Regions from separate parts of the Paenibacillus sp. S02 genome, predicted to be linked through region 1. Evidence: riboswitches for the same ligand, from Rfam matches in the RefSeq annotation. Region 1 holds a riboswitch; the other holds the start of a gene.
What was found. A riboswitch is a leader RNA that binds a small molecule or an ion and turns the genes downstream of it on or off. The one in region 1 is predicted to bind glycine.
Positions count from the first base shown of each region.

Region 2: linked by a shared signal. The riboswitch ahead of KAI36_RS20630 (alanine/glycine:cation symporter family protein) and the one ahead of sdaAB (L-serine ammonia-lyase, iron-sulfur-dependent subunit beta) in region 1 are both predicted to bind glycine.

Region 1 covers NZ_CP073682.1:441,960-449,644, reverse strand. Annotated here, with positions in the region: gene KAI36_RS02015 (ABC transporter ATP-binding protein) at 1-398, opposite strand, end outside; gene KAI36_RS02010 (DUF6359 domain-containing protein) at 725-2,314, opposite strand; glycine riboswitch at 2,529-2,644, shown strand; gene sdaAB (L-serine ammonia-lyase, iron-sulfur-dependent subunit beta) at 2,856-3,545, shown strand; gene sdaAA (L-serine ammonia-lyase, iron-sulfur-dependent, subunit alpha) at 3,535-4,434, shown strand; gene KAI36_RS01995 (Ig-like domain-containing protein) at 4,507-6,843, opposite strand; gene KAI36_RS01990 (serine hydrolase domain-containing protein) at 7,059-7,685, opposite strand, start outside.
Region 2 covers NZ_CP073682.1:4,654,859-4,662,543, reverse strand. Annotated here, with positions in the region: gene licT (BglG family transcription antiterminator LicT) at 1-693, opposite strand, end outside; gene KAI36_RS20640 (LacI family DNA-binding transcriptional regulator) at 927-1,898, opposite strand; gene KAI36_RS20635 (glycoside hydrolase family 1 protein) at 2,110-3,567, shown strand; glycine riboswitch at 3,736-3,812, shown strand; glycine riboswitch at 3,831-3,925, shown strand; gene KAI36_RS20630 (alanine/glycine:cation symporter family protein) at 4,085-5,503, shown strand; gene KAI36_RS20625 (iron-containing alcohol dehydrogenase) at 5,561-6,733, opposite strand; gene KAI36_RS20620 (carbohydrate ABC transporter permease) at 6,882-7,685, opposite strand, start outside.

The DNA of each region.
Region 1 (7,685 bases):
CGTTCCCTTTTTTGCTTCGTAGATAGTGACGTATGATAATCAAGATTTTCCTCAATCTGCTTGCCAATGCTCATCAATGGGTTGAGTGCTGTCAGCGGGTCCTGAAAGATCATGCCAATGCCCGCTCCGCGGATTTTATTCATTTGCCCTGAAGAAAGGCGGTTAAGGTCCGTACCTTTAAAAAGGACCTCTCCCTCTACACGTGTGCGTTCCATGTCATGCAGTTGTGCGATCGAAAGCGCCAGCGCGCTTTTGCCACAGCCGGATTCTCCGACTACAGCCAGCACTTCATTGGGGTTGACCGTCAGATCTAGATGGTCGACTGCGGGGTGATATTGATCCTTGATGCGAAAAGATACGGATAATCCTTTAATTTCCAACACGGGTTCGGTATTCAATGCGCGCTTCCTCCATTCTCCATGGTCTTGTCCCGCTTATTCTCACCATGTTTGATGTTTAAAACCTCTCATGAACATTACATACCGTTTTTGTCGGAATAATTTGAATACATCCTATCACCAGTATATGGATATATCAATTAAGATTATGCTATCAACATCATTTAAAAAATCAATGATCCAGCAGTAGCGCGGCCTTTCTGGCACAAAATGTAATGAAATAACCAACCACAGGTTAATTTTCATTACAAAAAAAAGTCGCCTGATCCCTCTGCAGGGACCAAACGACTAACTAATACCAGCTCACATTGAGCTTCTGGCGATAATTAAGAAGCCGCTCCATAGGAGCCAGACTTGAACGTTCTAGGATCGTACCATTTGTAGCCTGCTGCCGGAGCAGACCAAGGCTCAGGCTGCGGTTCTGTGGAAGCCGCAGGCTCCTCGAATGGCAGAAGCTTCGTGGGTTGATCCAGAGTCAAGCCTGCCACATCAGACAATTTCGTGTAGTCCTGCTTCCATGCAAGCCATTGGACCGTTTGTACCAGGAAGGTGGAATCATCCACTTCCTTGAAACCATCATATGTCTTCTTCGACTGTCCGTTTTCCTCACGCACATATTTCGGTGTAGCATCTTCTACAGGGGAAGAATCACCGATGAACGCTGCCTTGCCTTGACCTACCTTGGAGATAGCAGCATAAGGTCCTTCCGCACGGCCCCCGCCGTTATAAACTCCCTGGTCTACCGCATTCCCCCATTTTTTCGTGCCTGAAGGGATATAAGCAATGCCTTTAGCCTTGGTAGGATCAATAATAGCCAGCGTAGATCCTGCATGCATTGCAATCGAGCGCACACCCTTAGTAATGCCGAAAGATTGATCTGCGGCTACAATGTCGGTAGCATTCACATCGCCAAGCGCATTGTAACGGAAACGAACGCCAAAGTTGGTCGCCAGCCAATCGGAGCTTGTTAATCCTTGCATCGCCGGTGATGCAGCTTCTTCTGCAGTCATGCCTTTGGCCGGATTAGTATAGGCTCCACGACGGTAGCCATTCATAACCTCGGAGGAATCCCAACGGTTTTTGTTACGGTCCGCATTATAATGATCGGAGATGAAGAAGACGCTCCCCCCGTTATTCACGTATTGCAGCAGGGCAGCCTGCTCAGATGCCTTAAAGGCAACATTCGCTTCACCAATAATGAACACATCATATTGGCGCAGCTTGTCATATGTTATGGCCTGCTCTCCATAAGTAAAAGGAATGGGACGGTTCAATTGGTCTACCGTAAAGCCTACATTACGCAGTCCATTGGCAAAGTCGGAGAAGGCGCCTTCAATGACCCAATCTGCTGCACCAGCGGTCTGTGCGTGCGTATTATCGAACAGCACCTTTTTGCCTTTTCCATCCGGCAATGTAGTACCAGGTTGACCCGGGTTGCCAGGTTCACCTGGTTCACCCGGCTCGCTTCCGTTCACAAGTTCAACAGCGCTTGGGCTTTTCACTCCACCAAAATTATTGTAGGCGCCGAGTGTACCCGTCACACGAATTTTGCTGCCGATCAGCTCAGGATGGCCTGATAGCCCATATTGCCCTCTGTACGCTGAAGTCAGCTGTACATCCAACAGATTAGACGTATTACGTTCATTTGCCTGATCGGCAATCAGTACGTTAAAATCATTCGCGAACGGAGAAGAAAAGTTAGCCGTTTTCGATCCGGTAGCATGTCCGACGATGTAACCTTCCACCGTCACCGTACCTCCACTGCTTTGGCGCTGAAGTGCTTCAGCTACTGTCAAGGCTCCGTCCGCCTTGACCTGACCGAATGGAACGAGGATCCCAATCAGCAGTGATACGATCGCTGCTAGATGCAACATCCCTTTTAAGCGTGAAGCTGTGAATCGCAAGCCTTTTACCATACGTCAATATCCCTCCTATGATTTCCATAAATATACTTGTCCTTTATCAGATTAGCCGCCAATCTTCTAATTCCTTCCTGGTTTCATCCATAATTATGTAAATTTTAATCTTTTTTATTGGAAACGCACCTGCTTATGTAAAAATTAAACCTGTGATTGACACCGAGCACGGCATACATTACGCTAAGAAAGACATGTAGAACGTTATACGCGAATGAAGATGACGGGAGAGTCTGTCCAGGGAGCCTACACTCTGGCGGCACCGAAGGAGCAAGACGCCAGCACCCGGCTGGCGGATAATCTCTCAGGTCCATGTATCGTCATCTGACGCAACTCTGGAGAGAGCGCAAGCCACCCAAGGGGTAAGGCGGTAAGAACACCGCACGAAACTCTCAGGTAACGAGGACAGAGATAAGGGAAACTTCCTTATCCTGTCCTTTTTTGTGCTCACATTGTGCGTCAGCATTAGGAACCGTCATAACCGCGCAAAGACGCGGAAATACCATAAAGTATGGTATTAGAACATACAGGGGGCCACACCATGCGTTTCAAAGATGTATTTTCTATTATCGGTCCGGCCATGACCGGACCTTCCAGTTCACACACCGCAGGCGCGGTACGGCTCGCACGCGTTGCCCGGCACTGGCTCGGGACGCAGCCTGACCGTGCCCGCATGACACTGTACGGCTCCTTTGCCGATACGTATAAAGGACACGGTACAGACCTGGCGCTCATCGCAGGGCTGCTTAATTACGATACGGACGATCACCGGATTCCGGATGCCGAGCAATGGGCAGAGCAAGCCGGGATGGCCGTGGAATTCGCCGTCAGCGGACTCCCCGCGCCTCATCCGAACACTGTCCGTTTCGAGCTGTGGAAGGGCGAGGATCAGCGCACACTGTTGGGCTCCTCCATCGGCGGCGGCAGCATCCATGTCCAGCAGCTTAACGAATTCCGGGTCAATCTGACCGGGGAGCTGCCTACGCTGGTGCTTCTCCACTCGGATAAGCCCGGTACATTGGGCGCGATAACTTCAGCGCTGGGCGCGGCCCACATTAACATTGCCTATATGCACGTAGATCGCAAAGGCCGGGATGGTGAAGCACTCACCGCCATTGAAACGGACAGTTCTGCTCCAGCTGAACTGATTGCGGAACTGCGTTCTTTACCTCATATGTATGAAATTAAGATGATTAATTTGAAAAAAGGAGCTGAATCCGATGCGGTTTAGCCATCTGCATGAAATCAGCGCTTTATGCGCTGAAGAATCCACCACAATTGGCCGCTTGATGATTCAAGAGCAGGTACAAGAGACGAATACAACGGAGGAAGAAATCTTTCGCCAAATGTCTGATTATTATGAAGTCATGAAGGAAGCCGTTCATCGCGGTCAGACACAAGACACCGTATCCCGCAGTGGATTGACGGGCGGTGACGGCAAGCGCCTAGCCGAGTATCTGCGGTCAGGGGAAACCTGCTCCGGTGATGCCTCCGCGCTCGCCATGGCTTATGCCCTCTCCGTGTCGGAGGTTAACGCATCCATGGGTCGCATTGTCGCCACGCCTACCGCAGGCTCATGCGGGGTTATCCCTGGTGTGTTCATCAGTGCGCAGGAGCGGTTCGGCTGGGATGATGAGCATATGGTGAACGGCCTGTTCGCCGCTGGAGCCATTGGCTACGTGATCGCCAACAACTCCTTCATTTCTGGCGCGGAGGGAGGCTGTCAGGCTGAGATTGGCTCAGCTATCGGGATGGCGGCTGGCGCTATGGTCGAGCTGCGCGGTGGTACGCCTGAACAGGCTGTTCACGCCGTGGGTCTCGCTCTTAAGAACACGCTCGGCCTGATTTGCGACCCCGTCGCCGGACTCGTGGAGATTCCGTGCATCGTGCGCAACGGGCTGGGAGCCGTGACTGCACTTGCCGCAGCGGACATGGCTTTGGCGGGTGTGCGCAGCGCTATTCCGTCTGACGAAGTCATCGACGTGATGCTTGAAGTCGGCAGTGCGATGCCGTCGAAGCACCGCGAGACCGCCAAAGGCGGCTTGGCCCAGACGCCGACTGGCAAGCGTTTGACCGAATCACTTACACGCAACACACCGACCAAGAAGGAAAAGTCATAATTTATAAGCGGTAGCCTCCTTAAAATAAAAGAGCAAGCATATCGTCCTTGGACGTATGCTTGCTCTTTTGTTTTACTGAACGGTTACCTGTACCTTCGTCATTTTACCTGCATATTTCACAGTAATTACAGCTTTGCCCTTGCCCTGTGCCTTAATGTTACCGTCTTTGACGGTCGCAACAACAATTCTGGACGAGGACCAGACTGCCGGTTTGGAAACATCCTTCTCCGACTCATCCTTATACGTGGCTGTAGCCGTAACCTTAGCCAGCTGTCCTGCCTTCAAATTCAAAGCAACTTCGTCTGTTTGCAGGTATTTAAGCGTATCAACATCCACGGGTACGCTGATTACCTTCCCGCCAAACTTCGCCTGAATGTTAGCTTTACCGTAGCTAACCGCAGTAACCTGACCCTTTTTAACAGTGGCTACCTTGTAATTAGACGTTTTCCATTCCGCTTGGGCCGTAACGTCCTTTTCTTTACCATCACTGGATTTAACCACAATCGCGATGGTTTTTTGATCTCCAGATTTGAGCGATAGCGCGATTGCATCCGCTTCAATCTTTTGCGCTACGTCCACTTCTACCGTAAACGTAATGTTTTGCTTGCCATATGAAGCAGTCACCGTTGCCTTACCGCTACCATTCGCTTTGATCAAACCTTCGCTAACTTCAACCACTTTTACATTGCTAGTTGTCCAAGTGGCGTCCTTGGTTACATCTGTTTTTGTACCGCCACTCTTAACTCCTGTTACTTTCAGCTGCTTCGTTTCCTGAGCACCAAGCGCAATTACACGCGAGTCTGTTTCCAGACGATCTACAAGGCCCACTTGTACGTTTATTGTCAGTTTTTTGCCGTTGTAGGTCGCTGTAATAACCGCTTTACCAGCGGATTTACCCGTAATCGTTCCTTTGGACACGGAAGCAATATCTTCCGCACTTGAAGTCCACTCTGCATCCTGTGTCACGTCTTCTTTACGTCCATCCGCATAAGTAGCTGTCAAAGTTGCAGTATAGTCCTCATCAATATCAATCGTTGCCGTTTTGGAGGACAAAGACAGATCACCGGGTACATTTACAGATACCGTAGCTGTAGCTGTTTTGCCGCCATAAGAAGCGGTGATGGTAGCCTCACCTGTTTTATAACCTGTGACTTCTCCCGCGCTGACAAAAGCGATATCTTCATTGCTGGACTTCCACTCTGCCTTACTTGTGATATCTTCTTCCGTACCTGTTACGTACGTTGCGGTCAGCTTGAGCTTTTTGGATTCCTTGGCATTCAGGCTCAGCTTGTCCTCACTCAAATCCAGATATCTGGAGGTTTCGACATCTGTCTTGATCGAAACGGTCTTATCTCCATACTTAGCGGTCACCGTAGCCGAACCCGCTCCAATGGCCATAATCGTTCCCTTATTCACAGTCGCAATTTTTTCATCGCTTGATGTCCAAGTAGCTTTATCTGTGATATCCGTTACCGTCCCATCTGGATAAACGGCAGAAACTTGTATTTTTTTAGATTCATCCAGACGGAGAAAAATATTGGATTCGCTGGCTTTCAGCTTATTCGTTTGATCGACATCTACCGAAATCGTAGCGGACATCGTGCCATATTTACCTGTAATTGTCGCCTTTCCCGCGCTATAGCCGGTAATGGTGCCTTTCAGTACATCCGCCACAGCTGCATTGCTGGAGCTCCACTCAGCGGACTCTGTCACGTCCTGTACCGATCCATCCGGGAACGTCGCTGAAAGTTTAACCTTCTCAGCATCCTTCAACAAAAGAGAAACCTCTGATGAACTGACATCGAGACGTTTAACCTGCTCCACCTGCACAGCAATGGTTATGGTCTGTTGACCATATACGGCCTTAATATTGGCTGTACCTGCTCCCTGAGCGGTAACCAATCCGTTAACTACTGTTGCTACCTTTTGATTATCGGAGGTCCAAGTAGCATCACCCGAAACCTGAGCTGTTGTATTATCACTGTATGTCGCTGTCAAATCAACCTGTCCTGTACCGCTTGAACGCAAGTTCAGGCTTTGTACACTGGATGTCAGCGCCTTAACCTTTTTCGTTACATGCACCTGAACCGATTGCACCTTCTCTTTATAGGTCGCAACCACGGTGGCTTCCCCTTCAGCCTTGGCCGAAACTGTACCGTTATACACGGTAGCAATAGTTGTATTATCACTTTTCCAATCCGTGCTTACGGTTACATTCGAGGTTGTCCCATCGCTAAAAACAGCAGTAGCCGTCAACGCAGCCGTATCTCCCTGCTGCAAAGTTACCTCGTTAGAGGAAAGGACAATCTTGGAAAGCACCGCATCCGCAGCAGATGCAAACCCTGCATATGATGTAAAACTTGAGATCAGGATGACCAACGCCAGAAAACCGGACCATCTATTCTTCAAAATCTAATTCCCTCCCATTTCAAAACTTAAATTAAGGATTTCGCAAAATCCTTACACCTACGTTTTATGTCGTCATATGGAAAAGAATAGTTTAGGCTTTGAAGGAAATTTGGTCCTTATTAACTAGATCGTTTTTGATAAAGATTAGACATTACAATTTGTGTAGCTTCAGAGCCATAGTGAAGAGTTTTCTCAACAGATCCACAATCTCGCATTTACAAACAGCTATAAGCTGCTGCGCGAACTCTCAAATGATGGTATTCTTCCATACTAGGAGACAGCTGATGCATATAAACGACGGAGAATTGTTCGCTTGGATCTATAGAAACCCAAGTGCCCGCTGCTCCCGTCCAGCCAAATTCTCCAATAGAACTATTTGCATGCCCAGCCGCTTTATCAATTAACGTGCGCACGCCCAGTCCGTAACCATAACCTGTATGATATGAATTAGTAAAATCCAACAATTGATCTGTATTCAGATGATTGGTGCGCATTAAATCAATGGTTTTTCTCCCTAATAGCCTCACACCATCTACCATACCTCCATTCGACAGCATTTGTGAAAATGTAAGGTACTCCTTAACTGTCGAATACAGACCTGCGCCCCCACTTTCATATATAGCATCTGGCTGATGATACTCATCCAAGAAACCCTCTATTTTCTCTAGCTCTCCGGCGTCTGTCCGTTGGTAAAAGGAGGCCATTCGCGATTCAATATCTCCACGATATCGGTAACCTGTATTGTTCATTCCAAGCGGATCAAATATTTCATCCTTTAGGAATTGCCCTAATGATTTACCTGAAATCACTTCAATAAGACCTGCAACCAGGTCATGTCCATA
Region 2 (7,685 bases), 1.8 Mb from region 1:
GTTGTACAAAAATTCTTCACCACTGTGAATGACTTCTTTGCGAATCACTCGCATCGCAAAATATTGCAAATGTGTCAAAAATCTCGAATAGCTAAAAGAAGACTCATCCAGCACAATTCCGTAATGATACGTAATAATGTTCAATATATGTTGGACAATCTCGGTCATTTTCAGTGTAGATTTCATTTCGTTACCGTCGATCCGTGCATTCACCATATGCAATGCAATAAATCCCGCTTCATCTTCGCCCAATTTTACTCCGAGCGTATTTTCAATTTTTTGGAGAGCATCCAGTCCAACTGCAAATTCTTTTTTGTAAAAGCGTTTAATTTCATACAGCATCGCGTTTTGGAGTGCCAGTCCTTTTTCTTGCCGTTGTATGGCAAAATGAATATGGTCGGTCAACGTTAAATAAATATTATCGCTTAACTCCGTATCCAGCACTTCCGTTGCATGGGTTACGATTTCATTCACGACCTCCAGATGAGACACTGGAATATCGTTCAGCAGCTCAGTTAGTTTAGCCGTGAACTCGTTTTCATTTAACATGAAAATCTTATCTATTTTATCATCATCGACTTGATCGCCAGCCACCTTTTTGAAGGAAATACCTCTTCCCATCACGATGACCTCTTTGCCTTTATCGTTTTTAGTCAATAGGACGTTGTTATTGAGCACCTTCTCAATAATCATTGAAGTTCCCCCTCCCATCCTTTACCAATAAAAAATGCCTAAGCACAATTCAACACTATTGTTAGCAATAGCACTCAATTGAACTCAGGCATTGCCCGCATCACCGGTCACAATCCTTCGATATAGTGCTATTGTAGCACAAAAAAAAGCGATTTCAACATATTTTATTCTGATTCGACAAAAAATATTTCATATCAAGGCCCTTTTGCCTAATTTGCAAGTAAATCGTTACCTTACGTGGTCGTACGTTCAATGAGGCTGTACTCTAGCGAATGAAGCTCCATTTGGCGTCCAATCAGCTGAGGGGAAAGCATGAAAAAAGCATTTTGTGCTTGAGCCATGATGGGGTTTTGAATCGTTGTAATCCCCATTGTATGCGCCAGCTCCGTGTTATCGAATCCGACAATCGCCAGATCTTCTGGTACGTTCAGCCGTTGTCTGCGTGCTTCGCAGAGAATGCCCACTGCTACATAATCGTTAGCACATAAAATAGCCTCTGGGAATTCTTCCCGACGCTGTAACAAATCCCGTACGACCTGTTCGCCATCACGGATATTATAAATAGAAGAGTGATTCCAGTGTTGCAACACTGGCAGATTGTGCTCACTCATGATTTGTTCGTAGGCTCGTTGTCTGCTATGGGTATTGATGCTGCTCGGACGACCAAAAGCATTGGCTATACGAGTATAGCCTTTTTGTATCAAATGTTTGAGTGCTAACATATATCCTTCATACTGATCCATAGCGACGGAGCGAATATCGGTATGCTCCATTCGTTGCCACGAAACGATCGGGCCATATTTGCAATAGGTGCTCAAAAAATCAGTGTCATTCACGCAGGAAATGATGACCAGCGCATCGACTCTTTTTCTTTTTAAATCCTCAAAGGCTTGAAGTTCTTTCTTTTTGTCTTCTCCCGAAGTATAAATAATGGTTTGGAATTCATACTGGCCGGCTACTTCTACAAAGCTGTCCAGAAAAGCGAGAACAATTTCATTAATAGTTGAAGTAATGATACCGATCTGAAGCGTCTGACCCTTGGATAGAGAAATGGCATTCCGATTAGGAACATAATCTAATTCCTGCATGATTTTCAAAATCTTAGTTCTTGTTTCGTGACTGACATGGGGTGACTGATTTAATACTCTGGATACCGTAGCTTTGGAAAAGCCCGCCAGTTTTGCAATTTGATCAAGATTCGACATGGTGCTTCTCCTCACATAAGAAAAAAATACTTGACATGAAACGCGTTACAACGATTAGGATGCTTATGAAGGCATTACGTCTATTTTAAAGCATCTGTCAATGCTTTTCAAAGGAGAACGGTTACCGTTAGGTATTGATTCACATTTGCAGCACATGATGGGATTACTTGACCAAAGTAAAAATCTTAAATACGGAAAGGGTTTTTATACCATGACGAAGACGCTAAAAGGATTTCCGAAAAACTTCTTGTGGGGTGGTGCAACCGCAGCTAACCAATTGGAAGGCGCTTTTGACGTAGATGGAAAAGGATTGTCCAGTGCGGACATGGTTGCCTATGTACCCAAAGCAGAGCGCAAGAACGATCATGCTATGGAGATTTCGTCCGAGCGACTCGAAGACATTTTGGCAGGCAAAGTCAATGCCCGTTTTCCAAAGCGTGAAGGTGTGGACTTCTTCCACCACTACAAAGAAGATATTGCATTGTTCGCGGAAATGGGCTTTAAGGTATTTCGTATGTCCATCAACTGGTCGCGGATTTTTCCGAATGGCTATGATGCCGAGCCGAATGAAGCGGGACTGCAATTCTACGACAATGTATTTGATGAGCTGCGCAAATATGGTATTGAACCGCTGGTAACATTGTCACATTATGAGACACCGCTGGGTTTGACTCAGAAGTATAATGGCTGGCTGGGTCGTGAAGTTATACAGCACTACGTAAATTATGCCGAAACGGTGTTCACACGCTATAAGGATAAAGTAAAATACTGGCTGACCTTTAATGAAATCAATGTAATGACCATGAGTCCGTTTACCGGTGGCGGGGTGGTTATTGACCGCGTAGAAAACAAACAACAAGCGATATACCAAGCACTGCATCATCAATTTGTAGCTAGTGCACTGGCGACAAAACGAGGACATGAGATCATCCCGGGCTCTCAAATCGGCTGTATGCTAGCTCGTTTGGAAAGCTATCCACATACGTGTAACCCAGAGGATATACTGAAAGCCCAGCATGAAAATCAGATGAACCTGTTCTTTACGGATGTGCATGCCCGTGGGGAATATTCCAACTACATGAATCGTTATTTTGAAGAAAATAATGTTGTTATACACACAGAACCAGGGGATGCCGAAATTTTAAAAAATAACACGGTCGACTATATCTCATTCAGCTATTACATGACCTTGACCGTTTCTGCAGGTCCAGAAGGTGAGAAAGCAGCAGGAAACCTGATTGGTGGCGTGAAAAATCCATATTTACAGTCCTCTGACTGGGGATGGCAAATTGATCCGATCGGTCTGCGTGTTACGCTGAACACGTTATATGACCGCTACCAAAAGCCGCTATTTATCGTGGAAAATGGCCTAGGTGCTTATGATAAGGTAGAAGAAGACGGATCTGTGCATGACACATATCGTATTGATTACTTGCGTCAGCATATTGTTCAAATGAAGGAAGCGATTGCCGACGGTGTTGATCTGCTTGGCTACACCAGCTGGGGTCCTATCGACCTTGTGAGCATGTCTACTTCCGAAATGTCCAAGCGCTACGGATTTATTTACGTTGATCTGGATGATGACGGTAACGGAACGCTCAAACGCTCCAAAAAGGACTCATTTAACTGGTATAAAAATGTGATTGCAACCAATGGTGAAGAATTGTAATTCCATATCGTCTCGGGCGGGTATAGCAGAGGACATCCTAAGGATGCAATCTGCTGTACCCGCTTTTTTGATAGACATAATAATAATATTTCAGAGGGTTTCACAAACTTTTCACTTGTAATAAGCTGAAAGTTTTCTGTATAATAAATAAAAATTTCATATGTCTGGTTGATGTTTGCGGGAGATGGAACGAAAGTTCCGACCGAAGGGGCAAAACTCTCAGGTGCTTAGGCTGATTACAGCAACAAGCGGGGACCGTAAACGGACAGAACTCTGGAGAGACCCTTAATTGGGCGCCGAAGGTGCACCGCAGAGAACATCTGCTTAAACTCTCAGGCAAAAGGACAGAGACGCGAATAACCTGTGACAGGGAATGCCCTAGGCTTTTTTATAAGCTATTAGAGGCAGAAACCTGCGCAAGATGGTTGTATTTTTTCGTGCCTTTAACCTCTCCAGGAGTCGAATCAGCGGATTTGACTCTTTTTTGTTTTCTAATATGCTGGAGGAGCGGGTTGAAATGAATTTGGTACATGTGTTAGAAGCGATTAGCAGTTGGATATGGGGGGCGCCTCTCATCATTCTTGTCATGGGAACGGGGTTGTGGCTGACCATACGTTTGAAGATGCTGCAGGTATTCCGCCTGCCCCTGGCGATCAAGCTGATCGGTAAGGCACCGAATGAAGGCAGCGGGGATGTAAGTAGTTTTGCGGCTTTGAGTACAGCGTTGGCGGCTACAGTTGGCACAGGAAGTATTGTCGGCGTAGCGACAGCCATTAAGCTGGGCGGGCCGGGTGCCTTGTTCTGGATGGTCGTTGCCGCCTTTTTTGGGATGGCGACGAAATATGCGGAAGGTGTACTTGCGGTAAAATACCGGGTGAAGGATCGGAATGGGCAATTTTCCGGCGGCCCGATGTATTATATTGAGAAAGGTCTGGGACGCCGTTTTAAACCGCTGGCGATGCTGTTTGCTTTTTCAGGCATGCTGGTAGCGTTGTTCGGGATTGGAACGTTTCCGCAGGTCAAAGCGATTGTATCTTCGACTGAAAACAGTTTTGGCGTTCCGCCCATTGTAACAGCACTGATTATTGCTATCCTTACAGGACTTGTTACTATTGGAGGACTCAAAAGCATTGCCAAGGTATCGACGAAGGTCGTTCCTTTTAAAACAGGCTTGTACGTACTGATCTGTCTCATCGTACTGATTCGGTTTGCTGACCAACTTCCTGCCGCAATTGCGCTGGTGCTCCATTCGGCATTTTCAACTACATCTGCAACGGGCGGATTTGCCGGAGCTACGATTATGCTAGCGATGCGAAGTGGGGTAGCCAGAGGTATTTTTGCCAATGAGGCCGGATTGGGAAGCGCACCGATTGCAGCTGCAGCTGCCAAAACCAAATGGCCTGCGGAGCAAGGGCTAATTTCCATGACAGGCGTGTTTATTGATACGATGGTTATTTGTGTGATGACTGGGTTGACGCTACTGGTTAGTGGTGTGTGGAGCGGGCCTACCGATGCGGGCCTGATGACTCAGCAAGCATTTTCCAGCGCATTCCCGCTGGGGGCAGAACTGCTCACAATCATTCTGATTATGTTCGCGTTCACCACCATGCTCGGCTGGAACTATTACGGGGAACGCTGTGTTGAATATTTGCTTGGGGTCAAGTGGATTAAGCCATACCGTTATCTGTTCATCGTACTGGTTGCCGGGGGCGCGTTCATTAAACTGGATGCGATTTGGCTGCTGGCAGATATCTTTAACGCAATGATGGCTTTCCCGAACCTGATTGCACTGCTCGGCTTATCAGGAATTGTAGTCGCAGAAACCCGAACCTATATGGATTCTCTGAATTCTAATAAGAAAAAGGGCATTCTTGCAGGTGCCAGTGTAGGGGCAGCTATTCAAGTAGAAGAAAAAGGACAAACGGTTAATTCATAAATTTCAAAAGGGAGTGCTCTCAGCCATCACAGGCTTGAGGACACTCCCTTTTAAATGTTATAACGATGCGTGCAAAATAGCTGAAATATCTTCTTGATTCAGCTTTTTATAATTACCGAAGCCTCCGTATTCCATTTCACGGGCTGCAATGTTTGCGACTTTTTCCAATTGCTCATCATTAATATTGTAATCGGCCAGGGTGGAAGGGGCACCGAGACTTGTCCAGAATGCACTCAGGCGATCAATCCCCTCCAAAGCAATTTCCTTATCCGTTTTACCAGTGGTCTCTAAATCAAATATGCTGAGCATCAGCCGCTTCATGCGTGCAGCATCCTGATCCACCGTATGTCTCATCCAGTTGGGGAACAGGATCGCCAGACCGCCGGCATGAGGAATATCATATACAGCGGATAATGCATGTTCAATCGTATGCGAAGCCCAGTCCCCGAAGTAGCCCATTTGCAGTGTTCCGTTAAGGGCAATCGTTCCGGCATATAAAATCGTTTCACGATGCACGTAGTTGTGCAAATCTTCCAGCAGCTTAGGTGCAGTTTCGATCACGGTTTGCAGCACGGAAAAGCACATACGATCTTGCAACGGTGTATTTTTAACATTGTGAAAATATTGCTCAAACACATGGCTCATCATATCCACCATGCCATATACCGTCTGATCACGTGGCACAGAGAAGGTGTTTTTTGGGTCCAGAATCGAGAATTTCGGATGCGTCACCGCGCTGCCCCATACGTATTTTTCGTTCGTTTCCCAGTTGGTGATAACAGAATCCGGATTCATTTCTGAACCGGTGGCGGCGAGTGTGAGGATGGTACCGAATGGCAGAGCCTGGGTCGGCATGTGCTTTTTGTTGATAATATCCCACACATCGCCGTCATATTCAGCCCCTGCTGCGATGGCTTTGGTGCAATCAATAACGCTTCCACCGCCTACTGCAAGTAAGAAGTCGATTTTTTCGTTTCGGCAAATGTCGATGCCCTTCTTAACGGTGGACAAGCGCGGATTCGGTTCTACGCCGGACAATTCATGAATGTTCAGATGTAGCGGCTCTAACGCGTTTAATACCTGGTCATACAGACCATTTCGTTTGACACTTCCACCTCCGTATACCAGCAAAATGTTTTTGCCGTAATTCAGCAGCTCCTGCTGCAGTTCTTCAATTTGATTGTCTCCAAAAATTAATTTGGTGGGGTTATAATATGTGAATTTGTTCATCTGGTAAGTTCCCCTCAGTTCATAGTTCATGTTCAAATCGTAAATCGCTTAACCTGATTTCCTGTTGGATACCTAACTTCATCATGTAAGCTATTTGAAATGACGATTAACCATTATACATGAAATGAATAAGGGAATTCAAGTAAATCTAATCTTTGACCGCTCCGGCGGCAAGATCGGAAATAAACTGGCGGCTAATGAAAAGAAATAAAATAATAAGTGGCAGTACAGCCAGCAGGGTGCCCGCAATGACCATCGCATAATCCGTATTGTAAATCCCGTTCAATTGTGACAGTGCAATCTGGAGTGTGAATTTACGCTCATCCGTTAAGACAATTAGTGGCCATAAATAATCATTCCAGGCTCCTATAAAGGTAAATGCGCCGAGAAAAGCGAACGCAGGACGTAGAATAGGCAGTGCTACATTCAAGTACAGTCGAAAAAAGCTGCATCCGTCCATCCGGCCCGCATCCAGCAGTTCCTTTGGAATGGATTCTTCCGCATATTGACGAATCCAGAAAATGCCGAAGGCATTTACCATCCCCGGGATGATAAGCGCTTTGAACGTACCTACCCATCCAAAGGAGGCCATCATGACAAAGGAGGGGACAAGCGAAAGTTGTGAAGGGACCATCATCGTAGCTAGCAGAACGATAAATAGCACTTTTTTGCCCGGAAAATCAAACTTGGCGAATGCAAAACCTGCTAGTGAATCGAAAAACAGAACCAATAGGGTAACCGAACCGGCTACAAAAAGGGTATTAAAAAAGGCTCCAGCAAAATTAATCTGTTGCAATACTCTCGTTATGTTATCCAAGAAGTGGCTGCCAAACCACAATTGCGGTGGAAAACGATAGATGTCTGAGGTTGTACGGGTTGCCATGACGATCAGCCAGTAAAATGGAAACATCGACAGGATGATTCCCACCAACAATCCGGCATATAAAACAAA